2 regions of the Pantoea sp. AS142 genome follow, and region 2 is predicted to be linked to the other one. Evidence: predicted binding sites of a transcription regulator. Region 2 holds the regulator's gene; the other holds the start of a gene.

Region 1 (4,869 bases), on a different contig from region 2:
GCGCCGGTCGTCGCCAGTGGCGCAACCGCACCCGGCAGTCGGCTGGCTGATAAGCAGGGATTCTTCCGTCAGTGGGGCGAAGTGGCCAAACAGCGCGGCGTAAAACGTCTCTACATTGGTGAGCCCAGTGCAGAAGCGATTGCTGCTGAAGCGCCAGACCTGATTGTGGTCAGCGCCACCGGGAATGATTCGGCGATCAAACTGGTCGATCAGCTCGCGGCGATTGCGCCGGTGCTGGTGGTGAATTACGACGATAAAAGCTGGCAGCAACTGGTGACGTTGCTGGGTGAGGCGACCGGGCATGAAGCGGAAGCTGCCGCCCGGAAAGCTGAGTTTGAGGCACGAGAAAAGGCTCTGAAAGCGAAGCTGACCCTGCCGCCGCAGCCGGTTTCAGCGATGGTGTGGAACGGGGATGGCCGGGCAGTCAATCTGTGGACGGATGCGTCGGCGCAGGGGAAATTACTGCAGCAACTGGGCTTCACTCTGGCGACGCCGCCGGCCACTCTTCAGTCTGGTCACAGCATGGGACAGCGTAAAGATATCCTGCAACTGTCAGGAGAAAATCTGGCGGCAGGCCTTAATGGTCAATCATATCTGCTGTTTGCCGCTGAAGAGCCCACCGCCGCACAGGTGATGAGCAACCCTTTCCTTGCGCAGACCCCAGCTGTGCGCGCAAAAGCGGTTTATGCGCTGGGGCTGGATAGCTTCCGGCTCGACTACTACAGCGCCAGCAATTTGCTGACGCGGCTGGAGACGCTGTTCGTTAAATCATGATCCTCTTTCCGCCGGTGCAGGCGGTTGATAGCGACGCAGACGCGCCATCAGCAGCCACATGCTGATGCCCAGCACGGTGGCTGCCAGACCAAACAGGCTGGCCGCCTGCTGCGGCAACAGCAGTGAACCCATCGCGCCAATCATCGCTGCACCTATCGCATCGCCGGTGACATTCTGCGCGGTCCAGAGGCTGTTGATCCTGCCAAGCAGCGCATCAGGCGTCAGCGTCTGGATCATCGCGTACTGCACCAGGCTGTTGATGGCACTGAAATAGCCAAAGGCCGCCAGGCAGACCAGACTCGCGCTGAACCACGGCATCAGGCTGAACAGAGCCAGCGCGATAAAGGCAGCGATGGCACTGGCCAGAATCAGGCGGCCCGGCTGCGGCGATTGTGCCAGCCGTCCGCTGGTGAGGGCACCTGTGGCAGCACCCAGCGGAACGGCGGCATACATCAGCCCTAACTCCCTCAGTCCCACCTGCCAGTGTGGCGCCAGCGCCGGATAGAGCACGCGCACCGCACTGGCTAACGTCACCAGCGCACCGACCAGCGCCGCCATGCCAACGATCGGGCTGGCAAACAGGAATTGCACGCCGCTGGCCAGTGCTTTCAGCGGATGTTCACGCGGCTGCGGCGGTGGCGCAAGCCGCGGTAACCGCAGCAGGGTTAAGACCGTCAGCAGCGTGCCAAACGCCGCCAGCCCGTAGTTCCATGCCACACTGCCCTGCGCGATGACCAGTCCGGCAATGGCGGGGGAGAGAATCGCACCAAATCGCACCGTCAGCATGGTAATCGCACCTGCTTTCATCAGATTTTCACGCCCGACCAGCGCCGGAGTCGCCGCCAGCAGCGCGGTGACGCCTATCGCGCCGAAAAAACCATCCCACAGTCCCAGCACAAAGACGGCGATCACCGATGGCGAAGGGAGCAGGGCATTGATGCATAAGGCGACAAAGCCCAGGCCACAAGTGGATCGGGCAAACAGGATCAGACGGCGGCGCTCATAGCGATCCGCCAGCACGCCGCCGGTCAGCAGGCCGATAAACATGCCGGCACCGGCCAGCGTCACCGCCAGACCCACCAGCAGCGGCGACTGCGTCAGTTGCTGAATCTGAACCGGTACCGCCACCGCCAGCATGCCGAGGGCGACGATGGAGATAAAGCGGGCGATAAAAATGGCGCGAAAGGCGGGGTGGGTTCTCAGCAGGCTGAGATCGATAAAGTGGGAGGGTTTGTTCATAACGTCGCTTTTTTGCACCCATTTTCCTCATCATTGAGTCCGGGAGTCATGGTAACATACAAAAAACGGCTAAGAACGATAACAAGTATCATTATCATAATGACTCGTGCTGCGATCTCATTGAATCGGTGAAGGTTTAAACGTTATGCGTCAACTCCGTGCAATAGCAGGTTCAGGGATGCTGCTGTTGTTGCTTCTCGTGCTCAGCCTGATGCTGGGTGCCAAATCTATCCCCTTTCATGATGTCACGCAGGCCTTATTCAGCGACTGTAACCGCGTCGATTGTGTCATCGTGCGCGATGCCCGACTGCCGCGCACCCTGGCGGGTCTGCTGGCCGGGATCAGTTTAGGTCTGGCGGGCGCGCTGATGCAGAGCCTGACGCGCAATCCGCTGGCCGATCCCGGCATTCTGGGCATTAATGCCGGTGCGGGTTTTGCGGTGGTGCTGGGCATCGCCCTGTCTGGCGCCGATTCCCCCGCTGACTGGCTAGGCTTTGCCTTTACGGGCGCACTGCTGGCCTCCCTGCTGGTGGCGCTGACCGGTGCGCTGGGCGGTGGCCGCGTTAATCCGGTACGTCTGACGCTGGCAGGCGTGGCGCTGGGCGCGGTGCTGGAGGGGTTAACCTCTGGTTTATCGCTGCTCAATCCTGACATCTACGATCATCTGCGTTTCTGGCACAGTGGCTCGCTGGATATCCGCGATTTTGCCCTTCTGCGCACTACCTTTCCGGCGGTAGTGGTCGGTAGCCTTCTGGCGCTACTGCTGGCGCGTTCGCTCAACAGCCTGAGTATGGGCGGGGATATGGCAACCGCGCTTGGCACCCGTGTGGTGCGCACTCAACTGGTGGGATTGCTGGCTATTGCGCTACTGAGTGGGGCGGCGACAGCCGCTGTTGGGCCCATCGCCTTTGTCGGCTTAATGACGCCGCATCTGGCACGCTGGCTGCTGGGTAACGATCATCGCTGGATGCTGCCGGGAACCCTCCTTATTACCCCCTGTCTGCTGCTGGCCGCCGATATTCTGGGACGACTGCTGGTGCCGGGTGAACTGCGCGTGTCGATTGTCACAGCCATTCTCGGTGCGCCGATGCTGATTGTGCTGGTGCGTCGCAAGCTGGGAAGAGGGCAGATATGAAACGGGTGATAATCAATGCGCTGCTGCTGCTGGCGGCCTGCGGGGTGTTGGCTTTTATGGGTATTACGCGCGGTACTTTGCCAATTTCTGCCAGCCAGTTATGGGCACTTCTCAACGGTGAGGCGGCGCGCAATATTCAGCTGATTGTGCTGGAGTGGCGTCTGCCGCGCGTCATGGTGGCGCTGCTGATTGGTGCGGCGCTGGGCGTAAGCGGGGCGATTTTTCAGTCGCTCCTGCGCAATCCACTGGGCAGTCCCGATATTCTGGGTTTCAATACCGGCGCTTATAGCGGTGTGCTGGTGGCGCTGGTACTGTTCCAGCAGAACATGGAAGGGATGACGCTGGCGGCACTGGCTGGCGGGCTGCTCACGGCGGGCGTGGTCTGGCTATTCAGCTGGCGCAACGGCGTGGAGACTTTTCGTCTGATTATTGTGGGCATCAGCGTGCGGGCACTGCTGATGGCGCTGAACAGCTGGCTGATTATCAGCGCATCACTGGAGGCGGCACTGAGCGCCGGACTCTGGAGCGCAGGATCACTTAACGGCATTACCTGGGCGAAAACCACGCCGGTGATTACCGTGCTGCTGTTGGCGCTGCTGGCAACAGGCATGCTGGCCCGGCGCATGCATCTGCTGGAGATGGGTGACGACACCGCCTGCGCGCTGGGCGTACCGGTTGAACGCAGCCGCGTCATGCTGATGCTGACGGGCGTGATTCTCACCGCCGCCTCTACCGCGCTGGTCGGTCCCATCTCTTTTATTGCACTGCTGGCACCACAGATTGCCCGGCGGCTCAGTGGTGGCATCCATGGTGCGCTGCCTCTGGCTGCCTTGTGCGGCGCGCTGCTGTTAACCGCCGCGGATTACGCTGCGCAGCACTTTTTCCTGCCTTATCAGCTGCCGGTTGGCGTTATCACGGTTAGCCTGGGTGGGCTCTATCTGATTGCTCTATTGGTGCGGGAGGCTGGACGCCAATGACAGTGAAAACACGTTTGCAGGGCGACGCGCTGACGCTGGGGTATGACAAAAAAATCGTGGCGGAGAATCTCACCGTCGCGATCCCCGACGGTGAATTGACCGTTATTATTGGCCCCAACGCCTGCGGAAAATCGACGCTGCTGCGCACCTTATGCCGTCTGGTCTCGCCCCTGAAAGGTGAGGTGCTGCTGGATGGCAATACGATTGCTCATTACGCGACCAAAGAGGTGGCGCGCCGACTGGGGCTGCTACCGCAAAGTTCGAATGCGCCAGCGGGCATCAGCGTCAGTGAGCTGGTGGCGCGTGGGCGTTATCCGCACCAGTCGTTGTTTGGGCGCTGGCGACAGGAGGATGAGGCGGCTGTTCAGCAGGCAATGCAGGCCACCGGCGTGGCTGATTTAGCGCAGCAACAGGTTGATACGCTCTCTGGCGGCCAGCGGCAGCGGGTGTGGATTGCGATGGTGCTGGCTCAGCAGACGCCGCTATTGCTACTGGATGAGCCGACCACCTGGCTGGATATCGCCCATCAGATCGAGTTGCTGGAATTAATGCAGGATCTCAATCAACAGCATGGCCGCACGCTGGTGGTGGTGCTGCACGATCTTAATCAGGCATGCCGCTACGCCAGCCACCTGATTGCGATGCGCGACGGGAAAATCATTGCCGAAGGCAAACCGGCAGAGATTGTGACTCCGGAACTGATTGGAGCGATTTACAATCTGCGCTGCATCATCATTAACGATC
Region 2 (4,869 bases):
GGTGCGGCCCTGCAGAGATGCAGTAGCCTCAGCAAAGGCTGCGGTATCAAGACGATAGAGCGTTGACAAGACAAGCATAAAGCGATTCACCGCCCGCTTCTGCTCCGCATATTCATCGGAAAGCAGCAGCTCACGCACCGCGCGTACACGATCCTGCGGGCGCGAACCCACAGACGCTGACTGGGCCTCTTTCGCTGCATCTTTTGATGATGACTGTGCAGGCGAAGCGGGTGCAGTCTGACCGGCCGTAAACTTCAGCATACGACGCAGAATATCAGATGCACTTTCACCAATGTGTTGCGTGTGGCTGGCAATATAACGGTAGAGCTCTTCATCAACTTCGATCGTTTTCATCTTATTCCGTACGGTTCTTTCTCATGGCAGAACCACATGTTCCCTAAAAAGCTCTGAGTATAGTCAGTCAATTCAAAGGGTGTGCGGGTTCTAACATCAGGATTATAAAGTTAAATTCAGGCGGGTTGTTAGCAATCAAACGGTTTACGGGCAAAAGTCAGAATATGTCCTAATGCCGCCGGAACCGGCGCGCCTGAAAAGGTGAAACCATGATAACCTAAGCTCAGGTCTCAAACTTAAGAACTTTGCTATGATTTTGAACGCCCGTCTGCAAACTGAACAATCCCCTGCTGATTCTCTGCCCATCCTGCTCATCCACGGTCTGTTTGGCAGTCTCGATAACCTTGGCGTGCTGGCGCGCGGGCTGAAAGATGCCGGCCCCCTAATGCAGGTCGATGTCCGCAACCACGGACTCTCACCACAATCTGACGCGATGAACTACGCTGTAATGGCGCAGGATATGGTCGATACGCTGGATGCACATGGCATTGATCGCGTCGCAGTGATTGGTCACTCGATGGGCGGTAAAATCGCCATGACCATGAGCGCGCTGGTGCCGGAACGCATTGAGCGACTGGTGATGATTGATATCGCCCCGGTGGATTACCAGACCCGCCGCCATGACCAGATATTTTCTGGCATTCGTGCCGTAACCGATGCGGGTGTCTCATCTCGCAGCGAGGCGGCCCGCATTATGCGCACGGTGATCGAAGAAGAAGGGGTAATCCAGTTCCTGCTGAAATCATTTCAGGAGGGTGAGTGGCGCTTCAACGTACCGGTGCTGTGGGACAACTACACCACGATTTCTGGCTGGCAGCCGGTTCCTGCGTGGGATCATCCGGCACTGTTTATTCGCGGCGGCGATTCCAGTTACCTGGATAACCGTTATCGTGATGCCTTGCTGCAGCAATTTCCGGCCGCTCAGGCGCATGTGATTGGTGGCGCAGGACATTGGGTTCATGCAGAGAAACCCGATGCCGTTTTGCGCACTGTCCGACGCTTCTTTGCGCTTTAAAAGCAAATAGATGGCGGCAAAAGTTTAGGATTGGCGTCCGGAGTAAGCGTGAAGTATGATGGCGCGCTAAAATTTTGCCGCGGGTCAGTTTTGCTGCGGCAATGGCCAATAATTTATAATCTGCGCGGTGAGTGTCTGGCGCCCGCCCCCATTCAGTTTTACTAAGCCATGGCAAAAGAACAGACTGACCGCACGACGCTCGATCTCTTTGCTGATGAGCGCCGTCCTGGTCGACCCAAAACCAGTCCGCTTTCGCGTGATGAACAACTGCGCATTAACAAGCGCAATCAACTGAAACGTGACAAAGGACGCGGACTTCGTCGTGTCGAACTGAAAATGAACAGTGAAGCCGTCGATGCACTCAATACGCTGGCAGAACAGCGCAATCTTAGCCGTAGCGAACTGATTGAACAGATACTACTGGCGCAGCTCAAACTGGATTAATGCGGGCAAATCGCACGCAGGAGCAAATGTCGAGGCTTTAACCGTTCCGCGGGTTTGTCTCGTCTGCTATTATTCGCTGAATTGTGCTGCGGCACACATCATATCATCAGGATTTAAGAGGTTATTTTACTCATGGCACTCGTAGGCATCTTCTTTGGCAGCGATACCGGCAACACCGAAAACATTGCAAAAATGATCCAGAAACAGCTGGGTAAAGACGTTGCAGAAGTGCATGACATCGCGAAAAGTACAAAAGAAGATCTGGAAGCGTTTGATATCCTGCTGTTGGGTATTCCGACCTGGTACTACGGTGAAGCGCAGTGCGACTGGGATGACTTTTTCCCGACGCTGGAAGAGATCGATTTTAACGGCAAACTGGTTGCGCTGTTTGGCTGCGGCGACCAGGAAGATTACGCAGAGTACTTCTGTGATGCGATGGGCACTATCCGCGACATCATCGAGCCGCACGGCGCCGTGATTGTGGGACACTGGCCGACTGAAGGCTACCATTTTGAGGCCTCAAAAGGTCTGGCCGATGATACCCACTTCCTGGGTCTGGCCATTGACGAAGATCGCCAGCCTGAACTGACCAGCCAGCGAGTAGAACTGTGGGTTAAGCAAATTTTTGATGAACTGCAGCTGAAAGAGATCATCGAAGCCTGATCCTACCCGACCCAATGTGAGCGCCAGCTCACATTGAGGCAATGGAAATTCCTATAGAAATAATAGCCACATTTTTTTAACTTTCTCCGTTTAATCTGTAGAATACCCGCATCGATCTTCCGCTTATTTCTCAGGCGGCAAGACTAAGCGATGGACTAACAGACATCTGCCAGAATCTTCCCCGGCCCGGTGACCCATCCCTATAGCCCATGATGATTCAGGCACGCCCTCTGGTTTTCATTTCATCGCTTCGGTTCTATAATGAGACGCAAATGAGAATGAGCATAGATCGACATTCAAGGCGACAAGCCACAAAAGTGAATATTAGTAACAGGACAAAATCCGCATGACTGACAACAACACCGCATTAAAGAAGGCTGGCCTGAAAGTAACGCTGCCCAGATTGAAAATTCTGGAAGTGCTTCAGGAACCTGAGTGCCATCACGTCAGTGCGGAAGATTTGTATAAACGCCTGATCGACATCGGCGAAGAGATTGGCCTGGCTACCGTTTACCGTGTTCTGAACCAGTTTGATGACGCCGGTATTGTGACCCGCCACAACTTTGAAGGCGGCAAATCTGTCTTCGAACTGACGCAGCAGCATCATCACGATCATCTGATCTGCCTGGATTGCGGCAAGGTTATTGAGTTCAGCGATGAGTCGATCGAAACCCGTCAGCGTGAAATCGCGACACGCCATGGCATCAAGCTAACCAACCACAGCCTCTATCTGTATGGGCACTGTACGTTGGGCGATTGTCGTGAAGACGAAACCCTGCACGACCAGTAAAACGGGTGTGTCATGAAAATAAACCGGTGAATTCACCGGTTTTTTTCGTTGCTTTTCTGCTGTCAGTCAGGCGACCAGCGTTTCCTGCAAATAACGCCAGCGCGGAATTGAGCTACTGCAATCCAGAATCGCCAGCGAAATTCGGCTCTGGTTATTACCATTCATTATCTGCATTTCACGATACTGTACGGTGATCTCTTTTTCATGATGAGAGAGGATCACATGTTCACAGGTCGCGATTCGCATGCCTTCCCGCTGTCCCTGCAACTGTCGGAAAAGATCTTCGACATCGTTCAAATTGTACTCTTTGCCCTTTGGCGTCACCATGCGGAATTCAGGATGAAAATAGGACATCAGCAGCTCAAAACTGTCGTCTGATCCGACTGGCTGATTAAAAATACGTTCAATGAGCTGATGTAAAACGACGACACTGTGTTTGGCTTCCTGAGCGAGGACGGTCATTTTTTTTCCTTCTGCAACCCGCTTTGCAACCTCTGAGAGCGCATAGCCTACCTGAATGGTGACAATTCACATCCTGAAATTGATTAATTTTTTTAAACTCAGATTACTCCCACAATGCCATATTGGACCGGTTGTGCCTAATGCAGAATAAATGTCGGCAATGGTGAAAATCGGAGCAACAAAAAAGGGCGATAAATCGCCCTTTTGTCATTTTATGAGGCCAGCCTCAAAAAATTATTCGCCAGCTTTAGTCCAGGTATCACGAAGACCGACGGTGCGATTAAACACCAGCTGCGACGGCGTAGAGTAAACGCTGTCAGCACAGAAATAACCTTCACGTTCAAACTGGAACGGTGTGGTCGGTTCTGCCTCGCGGAGGCTGGGTTCAACAACACCATTTTTGATTGTCAGTGACGCGGGATTGATTACCGCCAGGAAGTCCTCTGCAGCGGCCGGGTTTGGCACACTGAACAGACGGTCGTACAGACGGAACTCAGCAGGCTGCGCGTGATCCGCAGAAACCCAGTGAATCACCCCTTTCACCTTGCGACCATCGGCAGGATCTTTGCTCAGCGTATCTACATCGCTGGTGCAGTAGATGCAGGTAATATTACCCGCTTCATCTTTGGCGACCCGCTCAGCCCGAATCACATAGGCGTTGCGCAGGCGTACTTCTTTGCCCAGCACCAGACGCTTATATTGCTTGTTCGCTTCTTCACGGAAATCTGCACGATCGATCCAGATCTCGCGGCTGAACGGCACTTCACGCGTGCCCATCTCCGCTTTGGCCGGATGATTGGGCATGGTGATGATTTCGCTATGTCCTGCTGGCAGGTTTTCGATCACCACTTTAAGGGGATCCATAACTGCCATGGCGCGTGGTGCATTCTCGTTAAGATCATCGCGGATGCAGGACTCCAGCGAGGCCATTTCCACGATGTTATCCTGCTTAGTGACGCCAATACGACGGCAGAACTCACGGATAGAAGCGGCGGTGTAACCACGACGACGCAAACCTGAGACGGTCAACATACGCGGATCGTCCCAGCCTTCGACGTGCTTCTCGATCACCAACTGAGTCAGTTTGCGTTTCGACATCACCGCATACTCCAGATTCAGGCGCGAGAATTCATACTGGCGC

What was found. The regulator Fur, encoded in region 2, represses iron uptake genes when iron is present. The targets are predictions, from matches to a motif close to ATAATAATGAGAACNACTATCAA.
Region 1: a site for Fur is predicted at 2,089-2,111, ahead of fepD (Fe(3+)-siderophore ABC transporter permease). Genes of this name have one in related genera too.

The regions. Positions count from the first base shown of each region.
Region 1 covers NZ_JBBCMO010000004.1:124,583-129,451, reverse strand. The annotation lists gene fepB (Fe2+-enterobactin ABC transporter substrate-binding protein) at 1-774, shown strand, start outside; gene entS (enterobactin transporter EntS) at 769-2,013, opposite strand; gene fepD (Fe(3+)-siderophore ABC transporter permease) at 2,159-3,148, shown strand; gene fepG (iron-enterobactin ABC transporter permease) at 3,145-4,125, shown strand; gene WFO64_RS10005 (ATP-binding cassette domain-containing protein) at 4,122-4,869, shown strand, end outside.
Region 2 covers NZ_JBBCMO010000001.1:277,123-281,991, reverse strand. The annotation lists gene seqA (replication initiation negative regulator SeqA) at 1-354, opposite strand, end outside; gene ybfF (esterase) at 605-1,369, shown strand; gene ybfE (LexA regulated protein) at 1,538-1,813, shown strand; gene fldA (flavodoxin FldA) at 1,946-2,476, shown strand; gene fur (ferric iron uptake transcriptional regulator) at 2,823-3,266, shown strand; gene WFO64_RS01430 (hypothetical protein) at 3,333-3,728, opposite strand; gene glnS (glutamine--tRNA ligase) at 3,963-4,869, opposite strand, start outside.